3 regions of the Nakamurella alba genome follow, and region 2 is predicted to be linked to each of the others. Evidence: riboswitches for the same ligand, from Rfam matches in the RefSeq annotation. Region 2 holds a riboswitch; each other region holds the start of a gene.
What was found. A riboswitch is a leader RNA that binds a small molecule or an ion and turns the genes downstream of it on or off. The one in region 2 is predicted to bind cyclic di-AMP.

Region 1: linked by a shared signal. The riboswitch ahead of GIS00_RS29215 (C40 family peptidase) and the one ahead of GIS00_RS29010 (C40 family peptidase) in region 2 are both predicted to bind cyclic di-AMP.
Region 3: linked by a shared signal. The riboswitch ahead of GIS00_RS28665 (transglycosylase family protein) and the one ahead of GIS00_RS29010 (C40 family peptidase) in region 2 are both predicted to bind cyclic di-AMP.

The regions. Positions count from the first base shown of each region.
Region 1 covers NZ_WLYK01000018.1:61,506-71,192, reverse strand. The annotation lists gene GIS00_RS25905 (lysophospholipid acyltransferase family protein) at 1-260, opposite strand, end outside; gene GIS00_RS25900 (alpha/beta hydrolase) at 391-1,170, shown strand; gene GIS00_RS25895 (DUF308 domain-containing protein) at 1,167-1,727, shown strand; gene GIS00_RS25890 (ROK family protein) at 1,732-2,676, opposite strand; gene GIS00_RS28160 (hypothetical protein) at 2,673-3,050, opposite strand; gene GIS00_RS25885 (ArsA family ATPase) at 3,047-4,297, opposite strand; gene GIS00_RS25880 (SRPBCC family protein) at 4,298-4,735, opposite strand; gene GIS00_RS25875 (metallophosphoesterase family protein) at 4,760-5,551, opposite strand; gene GIS00_RS25870 (glycosyltransferase family 4 protein) at 5,586-6,707, opposite strand; gene GIS00_RS29215 (C40 family peptidase) at 6,733-7,887, opposite strand; cyclic di-AMP (ydaO/yuaA leader) riboswitch at 7,901-8,073, opposite strand; gene GIS00_RS25855 (hypothetical protein) at 8,264-8,470, opposite strand; gene GIS00_RS25850 (NYN domain-containing protein) at 8,564-9,687, opposite strand, start outside.
Region 2 covers NZ_WLYK01000005.1:673,919-683,605, reverse strand. The annotation lists gene GIS00_RS28655 (S8 family serine peptidase) at 1-394, opposite strand, end outside; gene GIS00_RS15130 (ArsR/SmtB family transcription factor) at 622-1,263, shown strand; gene GIS00_RS15125 (SRPBCC family protein) at 1,388-2,119, shown strand; gene GIS00_RS15120 (hypothetical protein) at 2,198-2,374, shown strand; gene GIS00_RS29010 (C40 family peptidase) at 2,930-4,195, opposite strand; cyclic di-AMP (ydaO/yuaA leader) riboswitch at 4,274-4,436, opposite strand; gene GIS00_RS15110 (PQQ-dependent sugar dehydrogenase) at 4,838-6,115, opposite strand; gene GIS00_RS15105 (hypothetical protein) at 6,163-7,053, shown strand; gene GIS00_RS15100 (hypothetical protein) at 7,063-7,926, opposite strand; gene GIS00_RS15095 (glucose-6-phosphate dehydrogenase) at 8,099-9,553, opposite strand; gene GIS00_RS15090 (hypothetical protein) at 9,576-9,687, shown strand, end outside.
Region 3 covers NZ_WLYK01000006.1:149,250-158,936, forward strand. The annotation lists gene GIS00_RS15845 (queuosine precursor transporter) at 1-385, shown strand, start outside; gene tgt (tRNA guanosine(34) transglycosylase Tgt) at 604-1,821, opposite strand; gene GIS00_RS28665 (transglycosylase family protein) at 2,039-2,701, opposite strand; cyclic di-AMP (ydaO/yuaA leader) riboswitch at 2,759-2,933, opposite strand; gene GIS00_RS15860 (AAA family ATPase) at 3,400-3,885, shown strand; gene GIS00_RS15865 (arylsulfotransferase family protein) at 4,081-7,035, opposite strand; gene GIS00_RS15870 (alanine--tRNA ligase-related protein) at 7,538-8,926, opposite strand; gene alr (alanine racemase) at 9,020-9,687, shown strand, end outside.

The DNA of each region.
Region 1 (9,687 bases), on a different contig from region 2:
ACCTGGCCGGCCCCGGTGAAGAACCACTTCTTCAACCTGCCCTTGAGACCCTTCTCCGTGAAGTACTCGCTCTTGGCCAGGTACGAGACCTTGCGCGGGAGGTGCAGAGGGGTGAAGAAGGAATCGGCGACGGAGACGTGGTTGCCGACCAGGATGACGCCGCCGGACTCGGGCAAGTTTTCCACTCCGACCACCTTCGTCGGGAAGAACAGCCGCAACACCGGCCCGATCAGCACGAACTTGAAGAGGTAGTAGAGCACTCGACTCCCCGTCCTTCCAGGTCATGTCCGTCCACGGCGGCGGAAGACCACGGCACCGCCCCACACCGTACCCCGACGGGTGTTGCGGTCGACACCTCTGCCGACGCGTCGCACGTGCGAACATGGTGGGGTGAGCGCCGAACGTCCCGCCGATCCGGGTGCCCCGGTGCGCGTCGACGGCGGGCCGACCGGCGTGCTGCTGTGCCACGGTTTCACCGGCAGCCCGCGGTCGCTGCATCTGTGGAGCGCGGCGGCCGTCGACGCCGGGTTCACCGTCCGGGTGCCGCTGCTGCCCGGTCACGGCACCCGCTGGCAGGACATGAACCGCACCACCTTCGACGACTGGCTGGCCGCCGTCACCACCTCGCTGGCCGAGTTGGCCGAACGCTGCGACACCGTGGTGGTCGGCGGGCTGTCGATGGGCGGCACTCTCGCACTGCGGCTGGCCGAGCTGCACCCCGGCACCGTGGACGGCCTGGTGCTGGTCAACCCGTCGGTGATGTCGCTGCGCCGGGAGATGCGGATCCTGCCGCTGCTCAAGCGGGTGCTGCCGTCGGTCGCCGCGATCGGCGACGACATTGCCAAGGAGGGCGTGACCGAGGGCGCCTACCCACGGACCCCGCTGACGGCGCTGGACAGCCTGCGCCGCGGCTGGGCCACGGTCCGCGCCGACCTGTCCGAGGTGCGGGCGCCGTTGCTGCTGCTGCACTCCCGGACGGACAACGTCGTCGAACCGGAGAACTCCGCGATCGTGCTGTCCGGGGTGTCCTCCACCGACGTCACCGAGGTCTGGCTGGAACACAGCCGCCATGTCGCGACGTTGGACCACGACGCGGCGTTGATCACCGCGTCGGCGGTCGACTTCACCCGCCGGATCAGTGGCGTCGCGGTGAGCGGGGTGACGGAGTGACGAGCCCGAACCGGGATCCGCTGGACGGTGCCAGCAACGCCGAGGTCGACGCACGGTTCGCCGAGATCATCGCCGCCTGGGGCCCGCCGCAGGAGCTGCGCAGCTTCCGTGATTCGCAGGTGAACTCGCAGGTGGCCGACTCCCGGACGGTGACCCCGGACGAACTGGACGCCGCTGCCGCGGAAGCGGCGCGCGACCGGCGCGAGGAGCAGGTGAGCGACCGGGAGCGCCGGCGCGAGCTGCGCCGGATGGAGCGGGCCGCCGAGCTCGAGGCCTTCCAGGCCGAGCAGGCCCGACACCAGGCCGAGCTGGACGCCGACACCGAGCACTACGACCCGCCGGAACCACCGCCGATCCCCCGACCGAAGCGGCGCACCGTGCTGTCCGCCCTGCTGATGACCCTGGGGATCGTGATCATGGTGTGGCCGGGACTGCTCTCGGTCGCACCGGAAGTGGTGCTGATCCTCGGGCTCTCGGCGCTGGCCGGTGGTTTCGCCCTCATGATCGCCGGGCTGCGGCACCGGCGGGACGGCTGGGACGACGGCGCCGAGGTCTGACGCCCTACAGCTCGGCGGCCCGCAGCGCGGCGCCGATGATGCCGGCGGATCCGCCGAAGGTGGCGAGCTCCACCCGCGGCTCCGGGCGGTGGGCACCGCCGGTGATCATCGCCCGCATCTCGGCCACGGCCTGCGGCAGGAAGTACTCCGAGGAGCCCACCACGCCACCGCCGATCACGATCACCTCGGGATCGAGCACGTCGGCCGCCATCGCCAGGCCACGGCCCAGCCAGGTGCCGAGGTCGGCCAGGGCACGCAACGCCAGCTGGTCCCCCGCCGACGCGGCCTTGGCCACCATGGCGCCGGTCAGGTCCGCCGGATCACCGATGTCCAACAGCCCCGGCTTGTGGTCGGCCGCGATCATCTCCCGCGCGGTGTCGGCCAGCCCGGTCCCCGAGCAGTAGCGCTCCCAGCAGCCACGCTTCCCGCACGGGCACGGCCGGCCGCCCGGCACCAGCACCAGGTGGCCCAGCTCGGGCGCGACACCGTGGGCGCCGCGGTAGATCTCGCCGTCGACGATCAGCCCGGCGCCGATCCCGGTGCCGATCGCCACCAGCAGCGCGATGGAGGCCGAGCGGGCCGAACCCCGGCGGTACTCCGCCCAGGCGGCGCTGTTCACGTCGTGGTCCATCACCACCGGCATCCCGACCAGGTCCGAGATGCGTTGCGGCACAGGGTCGCCACGCCAGGCCAGGTGCGGCGCGAACATCACCGCGGTGCGGTCGGCGGTGACGAACCCGGCGACCGCGAGGCCGACCGCGCGCACCGGGTGCACCGACGCGAGGTCGAGGATCAGCTCCGCGAAGACCTTCTCGGTCTCCTCGACGGTGTGCGGGGTCGGGGCGTGGCGGGAATCCACGATGCGGCAGTCGGCATCGACCACGGCGGCCCGGACGGAGGTACCGCCGATGTCGAGACCGATGGTGTAAGAGGCGTTCTGGGTGCTCACTCGATGTCGATCCGTTGCAGTCCGGTGGTGGTGGGGTCCTGGGGGGCGGGGGCGGTGGTGGGCCCGGTCCGGGGTGTTCCGGCGGCGTCCAGCAGCCGGCGCAGCGCGCCGACCGCGGTCACCGCGGCGTCCAGCAGGGCGTCGGACACCTCCGGCCGCTCGCCGCGGGCCACCGCCAGCAGGGCGCACCACGGACAGCCGGTGGTGCACGAGGGCCCGTCGCCCGTCCGCCCGCACTCGGGGCACGGCGGCGTGGGCTCGGGAGCGTCGGCCTGCCGGCGCTCCCGGGCCTGGTCCAGCCTGGCCGAGACGGCGTCGAGCAGCAGGCCGGCCTCGGTGGTCAGGCCGGCCACCGGGTGGTGATGCGCGGTCATCGGCCGGCCACCATCTCCGCCACCGGCGCCAGGGCCTCCGGCCACCGCTCGGGATCCGGCACGAAACGCACCACCAGGTCGTCGCCCTCGAAGCGGGCACCGTCGGTCCGGCAGCGCTGCAGCAGCGACGGCAGGGTGAGCCGCCGGCGGTGCGGGCCGACCGTCACCACCAGGTCGTCGCCGGACCGGCCCAGGTGGACCTGACCGCGCTCGGCCAGCGGCAGGGACCAGCGCAGCTCCCAGCCGCCCGGGGCCTCGGTCGTGCGCGGGCCCGGGGCGGTGGCACGGGGTGCGGCGGGATCCTCACCGGCGAAGACCTGTGCGGCCAGCGCTGTCAGGGCCGGTACGCCCACGGGTTCGGCGGCGGCCCACGGCACCCGGTGCTGCGGGAGATCGGCGAAGGACTCGGTGACCTGCTCCAGACCGGCGGCCTGCGACCGCTGCCAGCCGCTGACCAGCTCCCCGTGCGGCCCGTCGGGCAGCACCCGGTTGACCACGATCCCGTCGACCGGGTAGCCGTGCAGGGCCAGCGCGGTCCGCAGCCGCCGCGCTTCCGCGACCACCACCCGCTCCGGGGTGAGCACGATCCGGGTGGCCCCGCGCGCCGCATCGGTCAGCAGGTCGCGCACGGCGGCGAGGTCGCCCAGCAGGTCGGCCAGCGCATCGCGGACCTCACCGGACGGGCCGGACCGGCTGCCGCCGGTGAGCCCGGCCAGGCCCGCGGCCAGTCCGCGCAGCAGCCGGGCCGGGCCGCCGAGCAGCCGGGACCCGTAGAACGCCAGCGTCTCCGGGACGGCGAGCAGCCGGAGCGTCTCACCGGTGGGCGCACAGTCGACGACCACCAGGTCGTGCTCGCCGGAGTCCAGGTGGCGCTTCAGCTCCAGCAGCGCGACCACCTCCTCGGCACCCGGGACGACGGTGAGCTCGTCGGCCTGTACCTCGCCGATCCCCTGTGCCGCAAGGACTCCGACCAGGTATCCGCGGACGGCGGACCAGGCCTGCTCGAACCGGCCCCGCACGTCCACCTGGGCGGCGCACAACCCGGGCACGCCGGGCACCGGGGTCGGGTCCGCCCGCAGCGGCAGGTCCAGCACGTCGGCGGCGGAGTGCGCGGGATCGGTGGACAGCAGCAGCACCCGGTGCCCGTGGCCGGCGGCGGCGACCGCCGTCATGGCCGCGACCGTCGACTTGCCCACACCGCCCTTGCCGGTGTGCAGGACCACCCGGGGCGCCGTCGTGCCCCCCACTCAGGCCTGCTCGACGCGCTTGCGGAGCTCTTTGAGCGCGGTGTCCATGATCGTCCGCTCGGCCTTGCGGCGCAGCACCCCGATCAGCGGCACGGTCAGCTGGACCGACAACGTGTAGGTGACCTCGGTGCGCCCGCCCTGCGGGGCCAGCACGTAGCTGCCGTGCTGCGACTTCTGCATCTGACCGGACACCAGGTCCCAGGAGACCGAGAGCCCGTCCGCCGCCCAGGTGTACTCGAGCTCGTAGGTGTCCTTGATCATTCCGGCGTCCAGCCCGAACTTCACCCGGCGGGCCCGGCCGTCGCTGCCGGGCTCGGTGATCTCCACCTGCTTCACCGCCCCGGTCCAGTCGGGGTAGGCCGGGAAGTCGGCGATGGTGGCCATGATGTCCGCGGGTGCCGCGTCCATCGTCAGCGACTGGGTGGAGGAGTCGGCCATGTCCGGAAGGTTAGTCGCTCCGGCTCAGACCTCCAGCACGAAAGGCACCGGGAAGCGCTGGAAGTGACCGACGTTGACGCACTCGGTGCGGCCCACCCGCAGCCGCCGGGCCAGCGGCTGGTGCACGTGCCCGAAGAGCGCCCACCTCGGATGGTGCTCGTCGATGTACTCGCGCAGGCCAGGGCCGAACATCTCCATCCGGGCCGGCACCACGTCGTACCGCAACGACGGGATCTGCGGCGGCACGTGCGAGCACAGCACGTCCACCGGGCCCAGGTCGCGCACCGTCGCCAGGTACTCGTCCCCGGGCCGGACCAGCGGCTGCCAGACCGGATCCGGGGCACGGACCGGGATGCCGGTCCGGGTCGACCCGCCGGCCACGAAGCCCAGGTCCAGGCCGCCGACGGAGACCACCGCACCGTCCAGGTAGGGCAGCCGGTCGCCGGCGATCTCGTTCCACACCGCCGCCACGTCGACGTTGCCCAGGGTCAGCAATGTGTCCGGCCCGACGGCCTCCAGCACCTGCTGGTAGCGGACGGCCACCACCTCGCTGAGCACCGACACCGGGTCGCTGACGGTGGCCCACAGCGAGCGGTTGTAGTCACGCAGGCCGAGGAAGTCGCCGGAACTGCGGAGCCGGGCGAACGGCCGGACCCGGTCCGCCCCGAACACCTGGCCCAGGATGCCGTTGCCGTGGTCGTGGTAGTCGACGTAGTCCAGCAGGTCCCCCAGCACGACCAGCTGCTCGGCCTGCGCCGCGACCCTGGCCAGGGCCTCGATGTTCCCGTGGATGTCGGACACGAAGCTGATCCGCACCCGGCCACGGTAACCGGCGGCGTGCGGCGGGCTGTCAGCGGGACAGCAGGTCGGCCAGCCGCTCCGCGGAACGGTCCCAGGTCCAGTCCTGCCGGACCCAGCGCCGGCCGGCCTCGCCGTAGCGGGCGCGCAGCGCCGGGTCGTTGAGCAGTTCGACGACGGCAGCGGCGACGGCGTCGGCGTCCCGGCCGTCGACCACGGTGCCGGTGCGGCCGTCCTGCACCGCCTCCGGTGCGCCGCCGGAGTCACCGGCGATCACCGGCAGACCGACCGCGGCGGCCTCCAGGAACACGATGCCCAGACCCTCGACGTCGAGCCCGCCTCCCCTGGTTCGGCAGGGCATCGCGAAGACGTCGGCCGCCGCGTAGTGCGCGGCGAGCTCGCCGTCCGGAGCGCGGCCGGTCATCCGGATCGACCCGGCGACCGGTGAGTCCGCGGCGAGCCGGTGCAGTCGGGCGGCGTCGGAGCCGTCGCCGACGATCAGCAGCACCGCGTCCGGGTGCCGGGCCACCACCTGCGGCCAGCTGCGGATCAGCATGTCCTGGCCCTTGCGGGCGACCAACCGGGAGATGCAGGAGACCACCGGCCTATCGCCGAGGCCGAGCCGCCCGCGGACGTCCGCGCGGCCGGCCGGGTCCGGCCGGAAGTCCGGCGAGACCCCGGGCGGCAGGTATTCCAGCCGTGCCATCGGGCCGAGGGCGGCGGCGATCCGGCCGCGGGCGTACCGGCTGACGAAGGTGATCACGTCGACGGTGCCGCCGATCCGGCACAGCGCCTGCCGGGATCCCGGCAGCATCGACCAGCCCACCTCGTGCCCGTGGGTGCTGGCCACCGCGCGCCGGACACCGGCCCGGCGCAGCGCCGGGGTGAGCAGGGCCAGCGGCGCGGCGGCGCCGAACCAGACGGCGTCCAGCCGGTGCTCCTGCACGAGGGCCCGGGCCCGGCGCGCCACGGTCGGTACCGGCAGCATCAGCGAGGTGGGGTGCCGGACCACCCGAAACGGCTGCGCGGCGTCGAACTCCGCGGCGCCGTCCCAGGCCGGCGCGTAGACGACCAGGTCGTCGGCGGGCAACCGCACGGCGAGTGCGTGCACGTAGGACTGGATGCCGCCGGTGCGCGGCGGGAAGTCGTTGGTGACGAGCAGGGTGCGACGCACGGCCGCACCCCCTCTGCACTCTGCTCTAGCCGCGCGGCACCCGGTGGCCGGTGGCGTTCGGGCCGCCCTTCTCGACGGGCACGTAGATGATGCCCAGCGATTCGTCGGCCGCGCTGACCACCATGCCGTACCCGACGTAGATCGCGACGTGCGACACGGGCGAGTAGTAGGTGACGAGGTCGCCCGGTTGCAGCTGGTCCAGCGGGACCTCCGGGTAGTTGGCCTGCTCGTAGCTGACGCGGGGGATGTCGATGCCGGCGGTCGCCCACGCCCACTTGGTCAGGCCGGAGCAGTCGTAGGACTCGGGACCGTCGCAGGCGTAGCAGTAGCCGCCGCCGATCTTGGTGATCGCCGCGGCCGCGGCCTTCTGGCCGGCGGCGTCGCCGACCGGCTCCACGCTGGCGATGCCGGCGGCGGCCTGCGAGGCCTGGGCCATGCTCAGCATGGCGGCCTGCTCCACCGCGGACAGCCGGTTGTACAAGGTCCGGTACTTCGCGGCGGCGGCGTCCAGCGAGGTCTTGCGGGTGGCGGCGGTCGCGGCGGCGGCGTCCGCCTCCTTCTTCGCGGTCGCCGCAGTCTCGCTCGCGGTGGCGGCGCTCTGCTGGGCGGACACGGCGGCGACGGAGGCCTGCGCGGCCTTCTGCTTCGCGGCCAGCGCGGTCTGCATCACGGTGCGGTTGTCGGCGGCGACCTGCTCGAGGGAGGTGGCCTGCTCCAGGAAGTCGTCGGCGTTGTCCGCGGTGAGGATCAACGACATGGTGCCGGTGCTGGCGCCGCGGAAGCTGGCGCTGGCGAACTGGTCGAGCTGCGTCTGGTAGTCGACGACCGCGGCGGCGGCGGAGGCGGCATCGGCCTTGGCGGTGGCCGCGGCGGCGGTGGCCGTGGTCAGCGCGGTGGCGGCAGCGGTGGCGGTGGCGTCGGCGCGCTTCTGCTCCTCGCGGGCACCGTTGAGCGCCTCGGACGCGATCTCCGCCTGGCGGGACGCGACCTCCCAGGCCTGCTGCGCCTCCGAGGAGTTGGTGGGCTCCGCGGAGTTGGTGGGCTCGTCGGTCACCGGCACGGCGGAGGCCGCGGGTGCGGCGAGGGCGCCCAGCACGGACAGCAGTGCGATCGCGGCGGCGGTGCGCAGTGCTCCGGTGCGGGGATGGTGCTGGCGGACCTTGCGGCCTGGCGTCGCCACAGACGAAGTGCCTTTCTTCCCTGATGCGCCGCCTACCGGGTGAGCTGACGGATTCGGGCCGGAAGTTGCCCTACCCCCGCGCCGGCCGGACAGCGCCGCACGAAGCGGCACGACGGACGGTGGCGGGGATTCACCCCACGTACCTGGTTCCCCGGCTCGACCCCACCGACCAGGTGATCATGGCGGCGGGCTGTGTCGACTCGGCGGTGACCTCCGGGGCAACCGGACCTGGTTGCCCACTGCCGAAGGTCTCGATCAGATTACGAGAAGGACACGGGAAGGGCCACCCGGCGGAACGGACATTTCGTGCGGACGCATGCACTTCCCCGTCCGGCGTGCGGCGACGTTGCTTCGGTGTGACCGACCTCATGAAGTTTCACGCAGTTTCCTCCCACCCCCGGGACGGCATCGGTGTGACGAGCCGCAGCGGCGGGACCAGGCCGGACTCGGCCAGCACCCCGATGGCGGCACGCTCGTTCTCGTCCCACTCGACCCCCTCCGGCGGGGCACCCAGCAGCACCGTGATGACGCAGCCGGAACAGGCGCGGCCGCGGACCTCGCAGCGATCGCAATCGATGTGCATCTGACCTCCTGGACCTCCCCGCCCGGCGGGTCCGGGTGGATGCGGCCGAGGGTAGGAACGGGCACCGACAGTGCCGGTTCCCGCGCCGTCCGGTCAGGTCAGCAGGGCCAGCAGCACCGGCGCGCCGGCCGTGCGGGCACCCCGCGCGCGGGCACCGTCCATCACCTCGCGGTCCGAACTGATCACCACCACCACCCGGCCGGCCGGTTCGGCCGCGGCGAGGTCGCGCACCACGTCGTCGGCAAGCACCCCGGGCGGCGAGAACAGCACGCGCACACGGCGTCCCGGCATCTGCGGCACGGTGACCGCGGCCCCGTCGAACACCACGGTGACCTCGGCACCGGTGCGCGCAGCCAGCGCCCCGGCGGACCGGACCAGACGTTCCCGCTGCTGCACCAGGGTCAGGTCCGGGTAGCCGGACTTGGTGACGTTGTAGCCGTCGACGATCAGGTGCGCCGCCGGCAGACCGAGCCAGCGCAGCAGCCGCCCGGGATCCGCGGTGGTCTCCGCAGCGGGTGCACCGACACCCAGGTCGCGGCCGACGACATCCGCCGGGTCCGCGCCCCCGCCGAGCAGGTTCCACTCCCGGCGCAGTCCGCCGGCCGCCCCCTCGAGGGTGGTCAGCAGCAGGTCGAGCCGGCGATCGGCGGCGGCCCGGTCGTCCCGGCCCGCCTCCCGGGCGCGGCCCAGCGCCTGCTCCGCGCGGTCCGCGCGGTCGGCGGCCTGCTTCGCCCGCTTCTCCCAGCTGTCGGCCTCGGCGCGGGCGGTCTCCAGTCCGGCGGCGGTCGCCGCGGCGGATGCGGCCAGCTGCTGCTGCAGCGCCGCGACGGTGTCCTCGGCCGTCCGCAGCCGGGTGCCCTGGTCCCGCAGGCGCTGCCGCAGCCGGTCCAGTGCCTGCTCCTGGGTCTCGGTGCCGGTCCGCGCCGCCACCAGCCGGTCCCGCTCGGCGGAGACGGCCGACAGTTCGCGTTCCAACCGGCGCACCCGACGCGGCCACTCGTGCGGATCCCGGCCGGCGGCATCGGTGGTGGCCGGAACCGCGGCCAGCCGCTCGGCCAGATCGGGCAGCTTCTGCAGGTAGGCGCCGGCCGCCAGGTCCACCGGATCGGCCGGGTCGGTGACACCCGCTCCGGCCTGGGCGACCGCGGCCCGGAAGGCGGCGTCGGACTGCAGCGCCTCGGCCAGCGGGACCGCGCCGAGCCGGGCGCGCTTGCCCG
Region 2 (9,687 bases):
CCGGCCGCGTCGTGCCGTCCGGGTAGGCGGTGAGGAAACCGGACGTGGTCGGCGCGACGGCGGTGATCTGGATCAGCACGGCGGCGACGCCGCTCGACGGCACCCAGCCGCGGACCCGGACGGGGAGCGATCCGTTGCCCACCACGCCCTGTCGGGCTCCGGTACCGATCCGGGTGTCCAGGATCCGGGCCGGGGTGATCGGGACGTAGCCGCCGGCGACACCTCCGCCCGCGGTCTGCGTGGTGGGGGTGCTGGTGCTCGGGGCCTGGGTGGTCGCGGTCGGGGTGGCCGGTGCGGGCGCGGCCAGGACCTGGACCGGCGTGACGAACTGGAGGAGGCCGGCGAGCAGGGCCGCGACGAGCATCGCGATGCGTGCCCGTGGCGCGCCTGTCATCCGTCACCTCCACCGTTCCGTCACCCCTGGTGACGATGCCCCGGGTGGCGGTGTCCGGTGCCCGCTGATTGTCCCCGACACCCTGTGGTGCATCGGTCTCTGCCACACGGTTGCCCTGCTGTTTCGCCCGCCCGGACCGCCATGAGGCGCATCACCCACGAGGCGAACACCGACCGACAGATACAACTGTCTTGACAACATTTCCTTTCGGTGCGAGGGTGATCGCCATGGACGAGGTGGCGGTCATCGAGGATCCGGCGGCGGCGGAGGTCGTCCTGGATCCGGTCCGGGCCGGGCTGCTGGCGGCCCTGGTCAGTCCGGGGTCCGCCAGCACCCTCGCCGCGTCGGTGGGGCTGTCCCGGCAGAAGGTGAACTACCACCTGCACGCCCTCGAACGGGTCGGGCTGATCGAGCTGGTCGAGGAGCGCCGCAAGGGCAACATGACCGAGCGGGTACTGAAGGCGGTGGCCGCGTCGTTCGTGATCTCCCCCGCCGCGCTCCTGCCGGTCGCGCCCGACCCGGCGCGCTCCCGAGACGAGTACTCCGCCGGGTGGTTGCTGGCGCTGTCCGCCCGGTTGGTGCGGGAGGTCGGCACCCTGGTGGCCGGCGCGCGGGCCGCCGGGCAACCGCTGGCCACCTTCGCCGGCGACACCCGGATCGACTTCGCCTCCGCCGCCGACCGCGCCGCCTTCGCCCGCGAACTCGCGGCGTCGGTCGACGAGCTGGTCGACCGCTACCACCGCCCGCAGGCACCCGGCGCGCGCGGGCACCGCCTGGTGCTCGCCATGCACCCGACCCTGCGCGAGACCGGTGACGGTGCAGCTGTTTCCGGTCCGAAGGCCGTCCGCACGTCCGCACCACCGACCTGACGTCTCCCGCACCACCCGCAGCGATCCCCCCACATCACCGGCTGCGTTCCCCCGGAACCACCCACCGCGATTCCCCCACACCACCCACCGCACTGCCCACCGCACGGACCCCGAGGAGCACCCCATGACCGGCAAGCGTTTCGACATCGCCCGCACCTTCGACGTGGAGGGCACCCCTGAGCAGGTGTTCGACGCCGTGACCACGAACGTCGGCGGCTGGCTGTGGCCGATGGAGTTCGAGCCGCGGGTGGGTGGTGCCGCTGCGTTCGGCGGCGTGGTCACCGTCTGGGACCCGCCGCACCACTTCGTCACCCGGGTCGACGGCGAGGACGGTTGGTTCAACCAGCTCGAGCACGAGATCTCCGCCCGCCCGGGCGGCGCGACCGTCCGCTACGTGCACAGCGGGGTGATCACCGAGGACTGGGACACCCAGTACGACGGCGCCGACCAGCACACCGACTTCTACCTGCACACGCTCCGCCAGTACGTCCAGCACTTCGCCGGCCGCACCGTCAGCTACTCGGAGGCGACGGCTCCCGCCTCCTCGCAGAACCCGGAAGGACTGCGCACCCTGCTGCTCGCCCTGGGGATCGGGGACGGGGTGCAGCAGGGCGACCGGATCCAACTCGCGCTGCCGGCGGTCGGCGTGGTCGTCGATGTCGAGGTCGACCACCGGAACCACGCCTTCATCGGCCTGCGCACCGACGACGCGCTCATCCGCATCTTCGGCCGCAACTTCTTCGGCGCCCCGGTCGCCGTCACCGTCCACCGCTTCCCGGACGCCGATGCCGACGGCCCGACCGCCGAGGCCGTCAGCGCGGCCTGGCAGCAGCGTCTGGACGAGATCTACGCCTGAGGTTGCGTCGGGTCGGACTGTTCACATCCACCCGCGCGGACGGCGAGGATTTCCGCTCCTTGGTGTTTCATGGGAGCCATGACCAGCCCTGAACACCCCCGTGACGAGGGATCCATCGCCGACACCCAGATGTTCCGTCGGTTCGTCGAGGAGGAGGAGCCGGTACGGAACGGGATGCCGGGCTGGGCCTGGCCGGTCATCATCTGCGCGCTCGTCGCCTGCGCCGCGCTGATCGTGGTCCTCGTCACCCGCTGACCTTCGTCGGTCCTGCCGGCCCTGTCCGGTCGGCTCGTCCGGGGCGTTCCCGCTGGAACGCCCCGGACTTTCGTGTGTGCGGGCACCGGCGGATCCGCCAGGTCGTCCGCGCGCCGTCACCGGTCGGGTGCCGGCCGCCGGATGTCGCTCCCTCCGCTCCGCCGTCGATCCGGTCCGAGATCCGGCCGGTTCCCGCTGGTCCCTGACCCGGGGGCCGGCATCCAGTCCCGGGAGAATCCGGGACCGTTTCCATCGGTGGGCGGTGGAAACGGTCCCTGATCCCGAGCCCGGGGCCACTCGGGCGGAGCAGGTGCGCGACATCAGGCGACTCTCCCGCTGGTACATCCCCGGGGGCCCACGCCGACGTGCCCGCAGGAATCGCGGGCCCACCTTTCCACCGGTGGGCGAGGTGAAACGGTCCCCGACCCGGCCCGCCAGCCGCACAGTCGGCCCGCCGGATCAGCCGGCGCCGGCCCCCCGGCGGCGGAACACATGCCCACAACGCCGAAGAGCCCGCCCCGGATCAGGGGCGGGCTCTTCGAGAAGCAGTGAGGATCAGCGCGGGACGCGGTGTCCGGTCGGGTTCGGGCCCGCACCGTCGACCGGCACCAGCACGACACCGACGCTGTAGGTGGCGGCGCTGACGACCATGCCGTCGCCGACGTAGATCGCGACGTGGCTCACCGGGCTGTAGTAGGTGACCAGGTCACCGGGCTGCAGCTGGTCCAGCGGCACCGACGGCAGCTCGGCCTGCAGGTAGCTGGCCCGCGGGATCCCGATGCCGGCCTGGCCCCACGCCCAGGTGGTCAGACCCGAGCAGTCGAAGGCGTCCGGGCCGTCACAGGCGTAGCAGTAGCCGGCGCCGACCTTGGTCAGCGCCGCCTGCGCGGCGATCTGGCCGAGCTGGTCGCCACCGGACACGGCCGGCGGGGCGGCCGCCTCGGTGGTGGGCGCCGGTTCTTCGGCGGGCGGGGCCGCCTCGGAGACAGGCGCCTCGGAGGCCGGCGCCACCAGGGTGTCGGCCTCGGCCGCGGCGCTGGTGGACGGCGCGGCGGCGGCAGCAGCGGCGGCTTCGCGGGCGGCGGCCTCCTCGGCGGCGGCCTGCTGCGCGGCAAGCGCGGCGGCCCGGGCCTCGGACTCCCGACGGGCCTGCTCGGCGGCACGCTCCGCGGCCAGCCGCTCCTCCTCCGACAGCTTGTCGTAGAGGGCCTTGGCGTCGGAGACCGCAGTGTCCATGGCGGTCTTCTTGGCGGCGGCCTCGGTCTCGGCCTTGGTGGCGGCCTCGGCGGCGGTGGCCGCCTCGGTCGCGGCCTGGGTCGCGGTCACCGCGGCGGACGCGGCCTTGGTGGACTCGGTCGCGGCGTCGGCCTTCGCCTGCAGCGCGGTGTCCATCGTGGCGTGGGTGTCGGCGGCGACCCGCTCGACGGCGGTGGCCTGGTCGAGGAAGTCCTCGGCGGAGTCGGCGGTGAGCAGCAGGCTCATCGTCCCGGTCCGCGCGCCGCGGAAGGTGGCGCTGGCGAACTGGTCGAGATCCGACTGGTAGCTCTTGGCGGTTGCGGCGGCCTTCTCGGCGGTGGTCTTCGCGGTGCCGGCGGCCTTCTCGGCGGCGACCTGGGCGGCGGCGGCCTTCTTCGAGGCGGCGTCCGCGTCGGCCTTGGCCTGCTTCGCGCCGTTGAGCGCCTCGGCGGAGATCTCGGCCTGGCGCTGCGACTCCTCCCAGGCCGTCTTCGCCTCGGAGGCGGTGCCCGGCTCGTCGGTGCCGACCGGGTCCGCGGCGGCCGGCAGCGCGCCGATCAGCCCGAACAGCGTTGTCGCGGCCACGCCCAGAGCAAGTGCCCGCAGACCTCGCGGGCGGCGCCGAAGTTCCGGCGTCGATGCATGTGTCGCCAAGACGGCGAAACCCTTCTTCCTTGCCGCCTACCGGGTTAGCTGACGGATTCGGGCCAGGAAGTGGCCCTACCCCCGACCTCCGCGAAGGCGCGTAGCTCAGGGGATTCACCCCAGTGGAACCTTGGGTTCCCGGCTCGACTCCCCGACGGCGTCGACTCGGCGGTGACCTCCCGATCCCCGACCGGCGATCCAACTGAAGGTCTCGGTCAGATTACGAGACGGACACTGATGTGTCTAGCTGAGGTCTCAACTGTGTAGCGGCTGTCAGCTGCGGCTGTCGACTCCCGGACCCGGGCAGGAGCGCCGGAGGACCCACGGCGCACGATTCGGACCAAGAATGGCCTATCGGACACCCCCAGGTCCACTTCGGAGCTGATGGTTCACACCGATCACACAGCGACAAGGCCGTCGGCCGCACCCACCCGACCGCATCGACGCCGCAGCGTTGCGCCGGGCGGGTTTCGTTGCGCCGACCGGGTCGACTTCCTGATCCACGATCCGCGCCTCGTCACCCTGAGGTGGTGGCCGGTCCCGAGAAGAGTGCCCGACAGGTCGGCGAACGGCGGGGCCGGATCAGGCCGCCGGTGCGACCCGGAGGATCTCGTCCCGTCCGCCCCCGTTGGAGGTCGTGACGTACAGCGCCCCGTCCGGGCCGCTCTGCACGGTGCGCAGCCGGCCATGGGTGCCGGACAGCTCGGCGATGGTCGAGGTCCCGCGGACCGCCCCGGCGCGGTCGATCCGGAAGACCTGCAGCGACTCGCCGCCCAGTGCCGCGACGGCCAGCGCGCCGTCGAGCTCACCCCACTGCGGTCCGTCGATCCACGTCGCACCGGACCAACCCGCCGTCGTGGCGCCGCTGGTCGCGACCGCCTCCTGCACCTGACCCAGGGCCGGGTCGGTCATCGGTACCGATTCGTCGTAGCCGGGCCCGTCGACCGGGACCGGGTCGTACCCGAAGTTGCCGCCGGAGACCGGGGCGTTGATCTCGTCCTCGACACCGGCGCCGTGCTCCACCGTCCAGACCTGCCCGGTTCCCGGCCGCAGCGCGAGTCCCTGCACGTTCCGGTGGCCGTAGCTGAAGACCAGGCGGGTGGCCGGGTCGTCCGACTCGAGGAACGGGTTGTCCGGCGCCGGCGCCCCGGAGGTGGTGACCCGCAGGATCTTGCCGTTGAGGGCGCCGAGGTCCTGCGGGTGACTGCCGACCGCCGCGTCGCCGGTGCCGATCACCAACGTGCCCCGTTGGTCGAACCGCAGTCGGCAGCCGCCGTGCCGTCCGGTGGTGATGTCGATCCCGGTGACCACCGGATCCGGCACCCGCACCGCCCGGGTGTAGCCGGCATCGAGGGTCCACGCGACCACCCGGACGTCCCGCACCCCGCCGAGGTGTCCCATGCAGGTGTAGACGGTCCGGTTCGACGCGAAGCTCGGATCGACGACCATGCCCATCAGCCCGGTCTCGCCCGCCACCCAGAGGTCGGACAGGTCCGCCTCGATCCGCACCAGTTCGCCGTCCGGGCGCAGCGCCGAGAACCCTCCCCCGCGTTCGTCGAACAACATCGTCCCGTCGGGGGTGAACGTGACGTCCCACGGGATGTCGAGGCCGGACACCAGGGTGCGCACCTCGACTCCACCCCGGCCGGACGGGGTCGGGGTGGGGACGGGGGTCACCTCCGACGCGCTGCCCGGGCTGCTGGACCCGGGTGTCGGGGACGGCGCCGACGGCGATGGGGTGCCGGCGGCCGGCGGTTGCACAGCGGCCGGGGTGGCCCCCGAGGTGCACGCTGCGAGCACGACACCCAGCAGCACCAGCGGCACGGTCCACCCCGTGCGACGCCCCGGTCCCACGGCCATGGGTCGCACCGTACCCAGCGGAGGCGCCGCGCGGCAGAATGTTCGGTGTGACGGACGACCGGGTTGCCGAAGCGGTGCAGCAGCTGTATGCGGCACCGCTCGACCGATTCCTGCCGTTACGTACCGAATTGGCGAAAGATGCCCGGACGTCGAAAGATCGGGAGGCGGCCACCGCGATCGCCGCGCTGCGCAAGCCGACTCGCCCTGCACATGCACTGAACCTGTTGGCCCGCACGGCTCCTGATGCGATCGACGATCTCCTGCAGCTCGGTCAGGAGCTGCGCAGTGCGCAACGCTCCGCCGACGGGCCGCTGCTGCGCGAGCTGGGTGCCCGCCGCCGCGAGTTGGTCGCAGAGCTCATCGGCCTGGCGGTGGAGGCGGCCGACTGGCCCGACGCCACGCCGGCGGTCCGCGACGAGATCGGCACCACGCTGAACGGCGCGCTCGGCGACGACCAGCTCGCCACCGGCCTGCGCACCGGCACCCTGCAGCGCCCCGGCAGCTGGGACGGCTTCGGCCCCGACATCTCCCCGCAGCTCACCCTGATCCGGGGCGGTGCCGACACACCGGGCCCGTCGGTGCAGCAGGACCGGGACCGCAAGCAGCGCAAGGCGGATCGCGCCGCCGAGGACCACCGGCGGCGCGGCGTCGCCGCACGCGAACGGGAGCGGGTGGCCGCGGCACAGGAGGCCGACCGGGTCGGCAGGCACAAGGCACGCTTGGCATCCGCGACCGAGACGCTGGAGAAGGCGCGGGCCGCGGAGCAGACCGCCACTTCCGCCCTGGATGACGCCCAGCTCGAGATCACCGTGCTGGAGAAGCGTCTGGCGACGCTGAAGTCCGAGATGACCGACCACCGGAAGCTGCTGGCCCGGGCCGGCGCAGCCGTGCAGAAGGCCGAACGCGAGGTGGAGCGGATCGAGCGGCAGGGGTCCTGAGTCCGCCGCTCATTCCACCCAGGGCACGGCCGAGCCCCCGAGGCCCAGCACCGTGCCGCCGAGCCGCCGTCCCGGATCGGCCGGGGTCACCACGCAGGTGGCCAGCGAGTTGCGGCTGTGCGTCAGACCCTGCTCCGGGCGATCGGCGCCGCCGAAACCGTAGGCCAGCGCTCTGATCTCGAGCTGCCCGCCACGGGTCGGGTCGTCTGCGACGGTGAGGATCCGGGCCAGTGCCAGGCAGTCCGCGTCCAGCACCGCCTGGGTGACGGCCTCGTCGGCGGTCGACCGGTTGCCGAGCGTCTCCAACCCGTGCGGGACGGCGCAGCTGATGGTGCCCGACTCCAGCAGGTCCTCGGCCGAGGCGGCGCAGAGTGCGAACGGCGACGGCGGCCGCCCGCCGGCGAAGGCGTTCCGCACCGACCCGGAGTAGCGCAGCGTCTGCGACGTCGACGCCGGCGGGCGGACCGCGCAGCCGACCCAGCGCTGCCCCGCGGCGCGCTGGCCGGGATCCGGCCCGAACACCACGGTCCCGGCGGCCAGCCGCACCACCCACCCGTCGACCCGGTACACGCTGGCCGGCAGTCCGAGATAGCCGGTGAGATCGGCCCAGCACGGCAGCGGGTCGACCGAGATGTCGTGCACACCGACGATCTCGCCGATCTGGCCGCCGTCGCACGGTCCCACCCGCGCCGACGGGTACGGCTGCCGGCCGCTCGGCGACAGGTCGAGCAGGCACTGACCGGCGGCCGGCCGCGGCGCGGGCGGTGCGAGAGTCGCCGTGCCCTGCACCCGACGGCCGAGCACCCCGGGGACCACCAGCGCGGCGAGCAGCACGAGTGCCACCACGGTCACCCCGATGCGCCGCCGGTCCATCCTGCCGAGGATAGGCCTCGGCGGCGCCGACCAGCAGTGCACCGGACGTCGGATCCCCGTCGACGATCCGACAGGCACCGCCCGCCCGGTGCGGGCTCACCGCCTGCATCGCCGGCATGCAACGGCCCGGCCGCAGGTTGCCTGGCGCCGGACCACCCGGCCCGGGGGCAGCTCAGCTGTCGAACTGCGCTGCCACCCAACCGATCCCGTCGGTGAGCGCATCACCTTCGGCCGGACCGTCGCTGCCGACGGCGTAGCGGATCGGCGTCGGCGGGGCATCGATGATCGGCGCCGCGGCCCGCCACGCCTGCTCGAGCCCGGCACCGGTGGTGAAGAGGCTGCGGTCGCCCAAGGTCACGTCGTGCAGCAGTGCGACATAGGGCGGCAGCGGGTCCGAGTCGGGCACGTCGTCCAGCGACAGCCGCATGGTCTGGCGGACGGTGTCCAGCCCGGGCCCGGGCTTCTTCAGCACGAGCGACAGCTCGATCTCCCCGTCGCCGGCGAGGGAGAAGCTCAGCTCGCCGGCGTGCAGCGGGACCCCGTCCAGCGGCCCGTCCGGCTCCTTGAGGATCAACGTGACCCGTTGCTCCGACTTCGCCAGCTGCTTGCCGCTGCGCAGCACGAACGGGACGTCGCGCCAGCGGTCGGTGTCGACCCACAGCCGGGCGGCGGCATAGGTCTCGGTGGTCGACCCCTCCCGCACCTCCGGCAGGTCCAGGTAGCCCTCGACCTGACCGAACACCACGTCCTCGGACCGGAGCGGCCGGAATGCCGCGATGACCGACTCACGCGCATCCTGCAGGTCCGCCGCGGAGAACGAGACCGGTGGCTCCATGGCGATCTCGGCCGCGACCTGGAACAGGTGCGTGGCCACCATGTCGCGGAACGCCCCGGTCGCGTCGTAGAAGGCGGCGCGGTCGGCGACGTCGAGGGTCTCCGGGACGTCGATCTGCACCTGCGCCACGTGCCGGTTGTTCCAGATGGACGCCACCAGGGTGTTGGCGAACCGCAGCACGTGCAGGTCCTGCGTCGCCTCCTTGCCGAGGAAATGATCGATCCGGTAGACCTGGCTCTCGTCCATCGCGGCGTGCACCCGGTCGTCGAGCTCCTGGAAGCTCTGCGGTGATGTGCCGTAGGGCTTCTCGTAGACGACCCTGGCCCGGGTGAGCAGGTCGTGCGCCTTGAGCCCGTCGGTCAGCGGACCGAATGCCACCGGCGGCACCGCGAGATAGTGGATGTAGCGGGCATTGTCGCCGACCTGGTGGCGGACGGTGTCGATGACGTCGAGCAGGCTGCCCGGGTCGGTGTCGTCGAAACCGCCTCCCGCGAAACGCAACCGGCCGGCGAAGGCCGACCACTCCTGCTCGTCGAGCTGCACCCCGGTGCCCTCGACCGCTCCGCGCACGTCGCCCTGGAAGTCCTCGTGCGACACGTCCCCGCGACCGTTGCCGATCAGCACCCAGTGCGCCGGCATCAGGCCGCGCCGGTAGAGCTCGTAGTAGGCCGGCAGCACCATCCGGTGCGCGAGATCGCCGGTCGCCCCGAAGAGCACGAAGATCGTCGGTTCCTGGTCCGGCTCGTCGGTGCCGGGGCCGGGTCCGACGGGGGTGACCTCGGGGGTGCTCATGCCTGCGCCTCACTTCCGGTGGGTGGGGACCCACGCTCGCCACGTCCAGCGGTTCATCACTGCGCACCGTTACCCGGCGAGCACCACCGGTAGTACATCAGCACGCCCGTCTCCCGCCGAGCCCGGCATCACCC
Region 3 (9,687 bases), on a different contig from region 2:
GGACGCGTTCGCCCGCATCCTCGGCGTGGTGCCGCAGATCCTGTTGGCCAGCGTCGCCGGCTACCTGGTCGGCGAGTTCCTCAACTCCTACGTGCTGGTGAAGATCAAGGAGAAGACGAAGGAGAAGCACCTGTGGGCCCGGCTGATCGGGTCGACGGTGGTCGGCGAGTTCGGCGACACCCTGATCTTCTGCCTGATCGCCGGCCCGGTCATCGGCATCACCTCGCCCGGCGACCTGCTCAACTACACGCTGATCGGGTTCGCCTACAAGACCGCGGTGGAGATCATCCTGCTGCCGATCACCTACCGGGTGATCGCCGCGATCAAGAAGCGCGAGCCCACCTACGCCGAGGCGCTGCGCGAGCTGGAGTCCACCGGCCGTTGATCCCGGGCGGGTGACATCCGCCCGTCGCGAGGTGATCGGGGGCACATGCCGTTCTCACAGACAGACCTCCGGGTGGTCCCAGGTCGGCACACCAGAGTGGTTCTCACGGCGCCCCGCCCCGTCCCCCATCCCGGCGCGGGGAGCCGTCCAACTTCACCGAAGCCCTGTGCCCGCACCGGTTCTCACCGGAGCGGGCGCAGGCATGAACCGGCCGGCCGTCAGCGCTTGGCGTAGTAGCGGCCGAGGAACTCAGCCTTCACCGACTCGTAGCTGCCGTCGGCGAACGAGTCGCGGATCCGGTCCACCAGCCGCACCACGAACCGCTCGTTGTGGATGGTCGCGAGGGTGGAGGCCAGCATCTCCTTCGCCTTGAACAGGTGGAAGACGTAGGCCCGCGTGTAGTGGGTGCAGGTGTAGCAGTCGCAGTCCTCGCCGAGCGGGCCCATGTCGTGGCGGTAGCGGGCGCCCATCAGGTTGTAGCGGCCGTCCGGCGAGTAGATCGAGGCGTTGCGGGCCACCCGCGACGGCGAGACGCAGTCGAAGGTGTCGGCGCCGTTCTCCACCGCGGTGAAGATGTCGTCCGGCTCGGAGATGCCGAGCAGGTGCCGCGGCATGTCCTCCGGGATCTCCTCGCAGCACCAGCCGATGATCGTGCCCAGGTTGTCCTTCTCCAGCGCCCCGCCGATGCCGAACCCGTCGAACGGCCGGCCGTGCTCGCCGAGCTCGAGGAGTCCACGGACCGCCTGCCGCCGCAGGTCCTCGTACTGGGCGCCCTGGATCACCCCGAACAGCTGCTGGTAGGGCTTTCCGACCCGCTCGGTGGTCAACCGGTCGTGCTCGTCGAGGCAGCGCCGGGCCCAGAGCCGGGTCCGCTCGACGGACCGTTCCTGGTACTCGCGGGTGTTCATCAGGGTGGTGCACTCGTCGAAGGCGAAGATGATGTCCGCGCCCAGCCGGTGCTGGATGCCCATCGAGATCTCCGGGGTGAACCGGTGCCGGGATCCGTCCAGGTGCGACTTGAAGGTCACCCCGTCGTCGTCGACGTGCGCCAGCCGGGTCTTCCCGGCGGCGATGACGTCGTCGGACTGCAGGCCGTCCACGTTCATCGCCAGCACCTTCTTGAACCCGGCGCCCAGGGACAGCACCTGGAACCCGCCACTGTCGGTGAAGGTGGGGCCGGGCCAGTGCATGAACGGGCCGAGCCCGCCGTGTGCCTCCACCAGGTCCGGACCGGGCTGCAGGTAGAGGTGATAGGCGTTGGCGAGCACCGCCTGCGCGCCGAGATCCGCCATCGACTCCGGCAGCACGGCCTTCACCGTCGCCTTGGTGCCGACGGCGATGAAGGCCGGGGTGCGGATGTCCCCGTGCGGGGTGCTCAGCACGCCGGCCCGCCCGAGCCGGCCGGGCAGACGGTGGGTGACGCGGAACGAACTCACCCGACCATCCTGACCGCTGCCCCGCGCAGGACCGAATCCGCACGACCGAGTCAACTGCGACGTCGCCGGCGGGCCGACGGACGATCCCAGGAGCAGATCCCGCCGTCACCGCCCTCACAGGGCCGACCCGAGCCGGAAGGCCGGGGCCGCCTCGGAAACGCGATGCGCCGGGCACCCGTGCGGGTACCCGGCGCATCACGCAGGCCTGGGACGTGCATCAGCCCAGGCTGAGCACCTGACCCGGGTAGATGAGGTCCGCGTCGGAGATGGTGTCGCTGTTCGCGTCGAACAGCGCCTTCCAGCCGCCGTCGACGCCCTGGTCGGCGGCGATCTTCGACAGGGTGTCACCGGACTGCACGGTGTACTCACCGGCACCCGCGCTCTGCTGCGGGGCGGCGGCGGGCTCGTCGTTGCGGGCCTCCTCCTGCGCCTCGTTGCTCCCGTCCTGCTGCGGGGCCTGCTCGACGGCGGCCTCGGTGGCGTTCTCGGAGGTGTCCTCGACAGCCTCCTCCGCCGGGGCGTCGCTCGAGTCGGCGGGCACGTCGCGCAGGTCGACCCCGCCGCTGGCACCGACCATCGACGCGCAGGCCCAGGCGCCCCAGCCCTGGCCGGCGAGCGTGCGCTCGGCGATGGCGATCTGCTGCTCACGGGTGGCCAGGTCGGCACGCTCGGCGTACTCGAGGCCGCCGAAGGCCTCCCAGGTGGAGGGCAGGAACTGCAGGCCGCCGTAGTAGCCGTTCCCGGTGTTGATGTGCCAGTCGCCGCTGCTCTCGCACTGGGCGACGGCATCCCAGGTGGAGTCCGGGGCGGCCGAGGCCGTGCCGGCGAGGGCGAGGGCGGGGGCTCCGGCGATGGCGCCGACGGCCACCGTCCGCAGCATGATGGTGCGGGTGTTCGACGGCTTGCGGTGGCGTCCGACGTAACGGGTCATGTGATGTGCCTCCCTGTGCTGCGCCTACGAGGTGAGCTGTCGGGTTCGGGCACACGGAACGAGAAGTTCCCTGGGAGTTGCCCGACCGGCCGGAACCGGTTTCACCCCAAGACGATCGGATACCGCTCGACCGCCGGAAGTTGGGTCCCCCGCCGCTGTCCGCGCCTTTCGTTCCAGAGTTCTCCGGATCCTTGGTGGACAGCGCTCGGCGCGAGCAGGTCCCGGAGTTGCAGGTCAGGACGTCGTGGCCGGTGGCGGTGCCGGGGTGGCGTGGCGCCTGACCCGTCGTCCGCCCTCTACGGTACGGATGGACGGTAATGGCGCCAGTCGGACAAATCAGACATCACAGTTCTATCACGAAGCGATCTCGGATGATCACGGCCGACTTTCCGCTGATTGCACGTGGTGAATCGGTCATATTTTCCGGGCGAATCTGCTGTGCACGGCGAATCAATTTTCACCCGGTCGGCGCAGTGTTGTCGGATGCGCACAGGAATGGCTCACGTCGATCTTTCCGCCTCAGGTCACGGCATCTCCCTGCACATCCTCGGGGCCGCTGCCACCCCCGGTGACCAGCCCGGACGCCGCCGATGGATACCCTCACGCAGGTGGGGCCAGGGCGGCCCGGACCTGGAGGGAGCGGCGGGATGGCACGGCTGGTGCTGATCTGCGGACTGCCGGGATCGGGCAAGACCACCGTGGCGCTCCGGCTGGCCCGCGAACTGCCGGCGATCCGGCTCAGCCCTGACGAGTGGCTGCACAACCTCGGCATGCCCTCGCAGCTGCCGACCGCCCGCGAGCGGGTCGAGTCGCTCCAGTGGCAGATGGCGCAGGCACTGCTGCGGATCGGCACCAGCGTGATCCTGGAATCCGGGTTCTGGCGGCGTCGCGAGCGGGACCAGTTCCGCGAGCGGGCGCGGCAGCTCGGCGCCCAGGTGGAGCTGCGCTATCTCGACGTGCCGATCGCCGAACTCGAGCGACGGCTGGCATTCCGTTCCAAGGGTGGCTCGGTGCAGGGGTCCGGGACCACGGGCCCCATCTCCCGGGACGAGATCGCCGCCTGGAAAGCAGTTTTCGAGGCTCCGGACGCCACGGAGCTCGCTCTCTACGACACTCGCGTCACTGCCTCCTGACCTTCCCCGGCACTCGGCCGGGCGTCGGGCATTCCCCGGGCGGCCTGCACTCGCACGACGTCCCGCACTCGCACGACGTCCCGCACTCGCACGGCGTCCCGCACCTACCGGACGGAGCCGCCGACCGACGTCAGGAACGCCGGAGGGCCGGCCCGCGGGATGCGGACCGGCCCTCCGGGTCGTGCTGGTGCGTGGTCAGCCGAGAGCTGCACCACGCGCGTTCGGCGAGATGTACATCCGCTCGGCGGCGGAGCCCGGTCCGTACCAGAACACCGACGAGATGTCGCCGGCACCGATGAACGCGCCGATGAGCGGGATGTAGCCGACGGCCTTGCCGGTGTTGCCGGACGGCGAGACCGCCGACACGCCACCGGTGAAGGACCAGATCTGCGGCGCAGCGCCACCGTTGCGGATCATCACCGAATCGGTCGGACCCTCGAGGACGTACGCGGCGCCGGTCGCCGAGTTCGTGACGTCGGTGGACCGGTAGGAGCCGTTGGCCGCGAAGCTCCAGACCGAGTCCGCCGCGGCACCCGGCGCGTAGAAGAGGATCTCGTCCCGATCCGGATCCCCGTCGAAGTTGCCGACCCGGGCCGAGTAGGTGCCGTTGATCGAGACGGGCACCGTGCGGTAGCCGGTCGACCCGCCCGAGTTGCCGCTGGTGAACCAGATGGAGTCCGGCTCGGCGCCCGGCGCGTACCAGAGCACGTCACCCTGGCCGTTGCCGTCGAAGTCACCGGTGACCGGGGTGTAGGTGCCGTTGATGCTCAGGCCACGGGTGGCCCGGGTCAGCGGCTGGCCGGCGTTCCAGCTGTACCGGTCCACCCGGTCCGGCGCCGCACCCGCTGCGTAGTACAGGATCTCGTCGCGACCCCCGCCGTAGGCGGCACGGTTGTCCATCACGATCGCCTGGGTCACGACCGACGGGATGTCGATCGAGGCGCTCTGGAACACCCGGTCGTCGCGGTCGAAGCGCCACATGAACGCGGTGCCACTGCCGTTGCGGCGGAACAGGATCTCCTCGGTGCGGTCACCGACGAAGTCGCCGACCACCGGGGTGTAGCTGCCGTTGATGGTCACCGGGTAGGAGGTGAACCCGCCGGCACCGTTGGACAGGTGCAGGTAGTCCTGGCCGGACGGCGAGTACCAGAGGATGTCGTCGCCGGAGGCGCCGCCGAAGTCACCGACGATCGGCTGGTAGCCGACGCCGTTGACCGCGGTGGTGGCGATGTCCTCGAAGTACGCCCCGCCGCCGCTGATCACCTCGGAGGTGCCGCCGGAGATCGGGGTGCCGCCGTCCATGGCCTGGATCGCCAGGTAACGCCCGGCACCCGTGACGGTGACCGTGGTCTCGAACCCGGACTTCGAAGTGGTGGATCCCAGGACGGACAGCGCCCGCGGGTTCGAGCCGGACAGCACCCGCCAGCCGGTGGTCTCGGTGCTGCCGTTCCAGCTGACCTTCAGGGTGGCGTTGCTGCCGGTCCGGGCGCTGACCACGACGGTCGGCTTCTCGGTGGGCGTGCCGGTCCACTCCTGCCGGACTGTGCGGTAGGTGCCGTCCCCGACGATGTTCGCGTCCCAGATGGCGGTGCCGGCCGAGTTGTACTCGGTGGCGATGCCCAGGCCGCCCCAGCCGACCAGGCTGGCCAGGCCGGAGCCGACGTCCTGGTTCTTGCCCTGGGTCGGGCCGTAGGTGTTGGCCCGGCGCAGCGACTCGGTGTAGGTGGCCGTCCCGGTGCCCGGGTTGAGCGTGACGAACGCGGCGCGCGAGGTGTTGGAGGTGACGGCGATCTGCCGGCGCACGCCGTTGTCGAAGTAGCTGTACTGGTTCGTGCCGCGGACCCGGAAGTCGTGCGGGTAGTCGGGGCCGGTGATGCCGGTCGCGACGACCTCGGGATCGTCGTCGACGACGGTCGGGAAGTCGGTGCTCTTGCCACCGAAGATCCAGATGACGTCGCCGGTGGTCCGGTTGATCTTGTACAGCGCCGAGGTGAGACGGGCCGAGGCGATGATGTTGCCGTCGGTGTCGATGTCCAGCGAGTTGAAGTGGATGTAGTCCATCAGGTTCGACTGGAGGTAGTTCGGGTAGTACGTGTCGCTGGTCGGGATGTGGTCCAGCGAGTGGAACTCGAACAGCACGGCTCCGGTGGCGACATCCACCTCCTGGATCACGCCGTCCAGCACGGTGGCGCCGGTCTTGCAGCCGGTCACGGTGATGTTGTCGCAGAGCACCGGGTTGTAGGCCATCAGCAGCGCGGTGTTGTCCTCGGTGAGGATCATGTCGTGGATGTCGGCCTGGTAGCCGTTGCCCATCCGGACGGTCGCGATCGACTGGTAGGCGGAGTTGTAGATCTGGTAGTCGCCGCGGTAGTTGCCGGCGCCGTACGGCGCGGTGCCCTCGAACCAGGTGATGACCTCCTGGCCCAGGTAGTTCTGCACCTCGGCGTCGCCCACGATCTTGTCGGTGACCGGGTGGAACCAGACCAGCGCTCCGGCGTTGTCGTACATCATCACGCCGGGCAGGCTGTTCGCCGTGCCCTGCGGGGTGGCGAACAGGTAGCCGGGCGCGACACCGGTGCCCTGCGGGTTCTGGTTCACCTGCACCGCGGGAGCGGCCAGGTCCGGGCGGGTCTGGTACTGGCTGACGATCGCCTGGGTGCCCGCCTGCGTCCGCGGTCCGGTGGTGGCACCGCCGGTGTTCAGCTCACCGGCGGCGGTGATGCCGGGGTGGGTGCCGGGGCTGGCGACGGTGAACGAGTAGCTGCCGTTCTCGGCGCCCGCGACCTGCGCATCGGTGCTGACGGTGACCGTCTCGCCCTTGGTGAACGCAGTGGCCGGGGTGAAGGTGGCGCCGGTGCCGTCCGGGTGCGCAGTGACCTTCCCGATGTGCGGGCCGCTGACGCTCCCCGTGACGGAGACCGTCGGCAGCGCGCCGGCCGGCAGGTCACGCAGGCTGATCGAGGTCTGCGGGGACGCGGTGAAGGACCCGGCCGCGGGGATGGCGACGGCCGATCCGGGTGCTGCCGATGCCGCGGTGGGGATCGGTGCCGCACCGGCGGCCGTGGCGGTGACCACGGGCAGCAGAGGTGCGAGCAGTGCCAGGGCGAGGATCGGGCCGAGTGCCCTTCGTGGTCGGGATCGGGATGTCACGTGTGGAGCCCCTCGTGGTGTGCTGGACCGTCGGCGACGGGCGCTCGCGGCGCCCCTTCGCCCGCACCGCCGTCGGCGGCACCTTCTCAGGACTACCTCACCCGGGTGACACCCGCCATCGGGACCCGCCGCCGACCGCCCGATTTCACCGGATCCTCCCGGTGCTGTCACGCAACTGCCGAGGTCCGGCCGCCGGGTCGGTCAGTCGTGGCGGCGGTGAGCGGTGGGCGGTGGGCGGTGGGTGTTACTGCGGATCCGGTGCCGTCAGCCACGCCAGGCGTGGCCCAACGCAACAGATCAGCCCGGACGGCCGGGGAAGAGGACCGCGTGATCCGCCCGAACGGCCGGGGGAAGAGCACCGCGAGACCGCGCCGCGCACCCGGCCGGCCCCGCCGGCACAGATCCGGTGCCGTCAGCCACGCCAGGCGTGGCAGAACGCAACAGATCCGTCCGGACTGCCGAGGAAGGGTCCGCGAGTTCCGCCCGGACGGCCGGCGGCAGGTCAGGCGTGTGCGGCCTGGGAGCGAGCCCGCTGGGCGGACATCTGGTCGGCGAACTCGGCCTCCCAGTGCTCGCTGACATCGATCCCGCCGCGGCGGGCCTCCTCGGTGGAGAGTTCAACCGGGAAGCCGAAGGTGTCGTAGAGGACGAACAGTTCGGCGCCGGTGACCCCGGTCTTCCGGTACGCCTTGAGCTGCTTGATCCCCTTGCGCAGGGTCCGGCGGAAGGCCTGCTCCTCCTTCACCAGCACGGCGATCACCTGCTCCCGGTGCTCGGCGACCTCCGGGTAGTGCGCCTCGTAGATGCCGGCGATGGTCGGGACGATCTGCGGGAAGAAGTTCTCGTCGAGCCCGAGGTCGAAGGCGAAGCGGATTGCCCGGCGCAGCAGCCGCCGCATGACGTAGCCCTGCGCCTTGTTGGCCGGCCGCACCCCGTCGACCGCAAGGAACGCGGCCCCGCGCAGGTGATCGGCGATGACCCGCATCGCCTCGGTCTCGTCCTCGTAGGACTTGCCGGACAGCTCCTGAAGCTTGTCGACGATGGGCCAGAGCAGGCTGATCCGGAACACGTCGGGCGTGCCGTTGGAGGCCGCCGCGATGCGCGCCAGCCCACCACCGAAGTCGACGTTCTTGCGCGGCAGCGGCTCGAAACCGGTTGCGGTGCGCCGGTACTGCATGAACACCGAGTTGCCCAGCTCGATGAACCGGCCGCAGTCGCAGTTCTGGTGGCAGTGCTCGCCGTACGCGGGATCGTGGTCGATCTCCGGGTAGAGGTAGAACACCTCGGAGTCCGGCCCGCCGGGCTCGCCGACTGGCATGTCCTCGGCGCTGCCGCCGCGGCACCACCAGTTCTTCTTGCCGTAGAAGGCGATCCGGGCGCCGCCGGTGCCGACCGCCGCGGCGTGTTCCTCGGTGTCCACCTCGACCTGGTCGGCGGAGACACCGGCGGTGGTGAAGATCTGGGTCCAGATCTCCGCCGCCTCGGTGTCCTTCTCGATGCCGTGGGCGGGATCGCCGATGAAGCAGGTGACGTAGATCCGCTCCGGGTCCAGACCGACCTTGTCGGTCAGGAACGTCCAGAACTGGTGCAGCTGCACGTCCTTGAAGTAGTCGCCCAGGCTCCAGTTACCGAGCATCTCGAAGAAAGTGGTGTGCCGGTTGTCGCCGACGTCCTCGATGTCCTGCACCCGTAGGCAGGTCTGGCTGTCCGCCAGCCTGGAGCCGGCCGGGTGGTCCGCACCGAGCAGGTAGGGCAGCAACGGCTGCATGCCGCTGCCGGTGAACAGCGTCGTCGGGTCGTCGTGCGGGATCAACGGCGCCCGCGGGATGACCGCGTGACCCTGTTCGACCATGTACTCGAGGTAGGCGCTGCGGATCGCGTCGGCATCCATGATCCGATTTGACACCAGATGTCCCGCTCCTGTCGAGGCTGGTCATCATGGTCGCCGCCGGATCCGGGCCGGTCACGTGCCACGATCATCACCATGCCCACGCCGCACGCCCCTGCGATCCGGGCCGAGGCCGTGGTCGATCTCGGCGCTGTGCGGGCCAACATCGGCATGCTGCGCCGCCGACTGTCCTCCTCGACCGACCTGATGGCCGTGGTCAAGGCCGACGCCTACGGACACGGGATGCACGCGGTCGCCCGGGCCGCCGTCGACGCCGGTGCCGACGCACTGGGCGTGGCAACCTTGCACGAGGCCGTCGAGCTGGCCGCCACCGATCCGGGTGCGCCGGTGGTGGGCTGGCTGTGGGCACCCGGCGAGGATCCCGGACCGGCGCTCGCCGCGGGCGCACAGCTCGGTGTGTCCTCCCTCGACCACCTCGCCGCAGTGCTCGCCGCCGGTGTTACATCGCCGCGGATCCACGTCAAGATCGACACCGGACTGGGCCGGAACGGCGTGGTGCCTGCGGATCTCGAGCCGCTGCTGCAGGCCTGCCGTGCCGCGGAGAGCGACGGCCGGGTCGAGATCGTCGGCCTGATGAGTCATCTCGCCTCCGCGGATGTGCCCGGCGATGCCTCGGTCGCTCTGCAGAAGGCCGCGTTCGGCGCTGCGTGCGATCTGGCGGCATCCCTCGACATCCGGCCACGATGGCGGCATCTGGCGAACACCCCGGCCACTTTGGAGCATCCGGAGACGCACTTCGATCT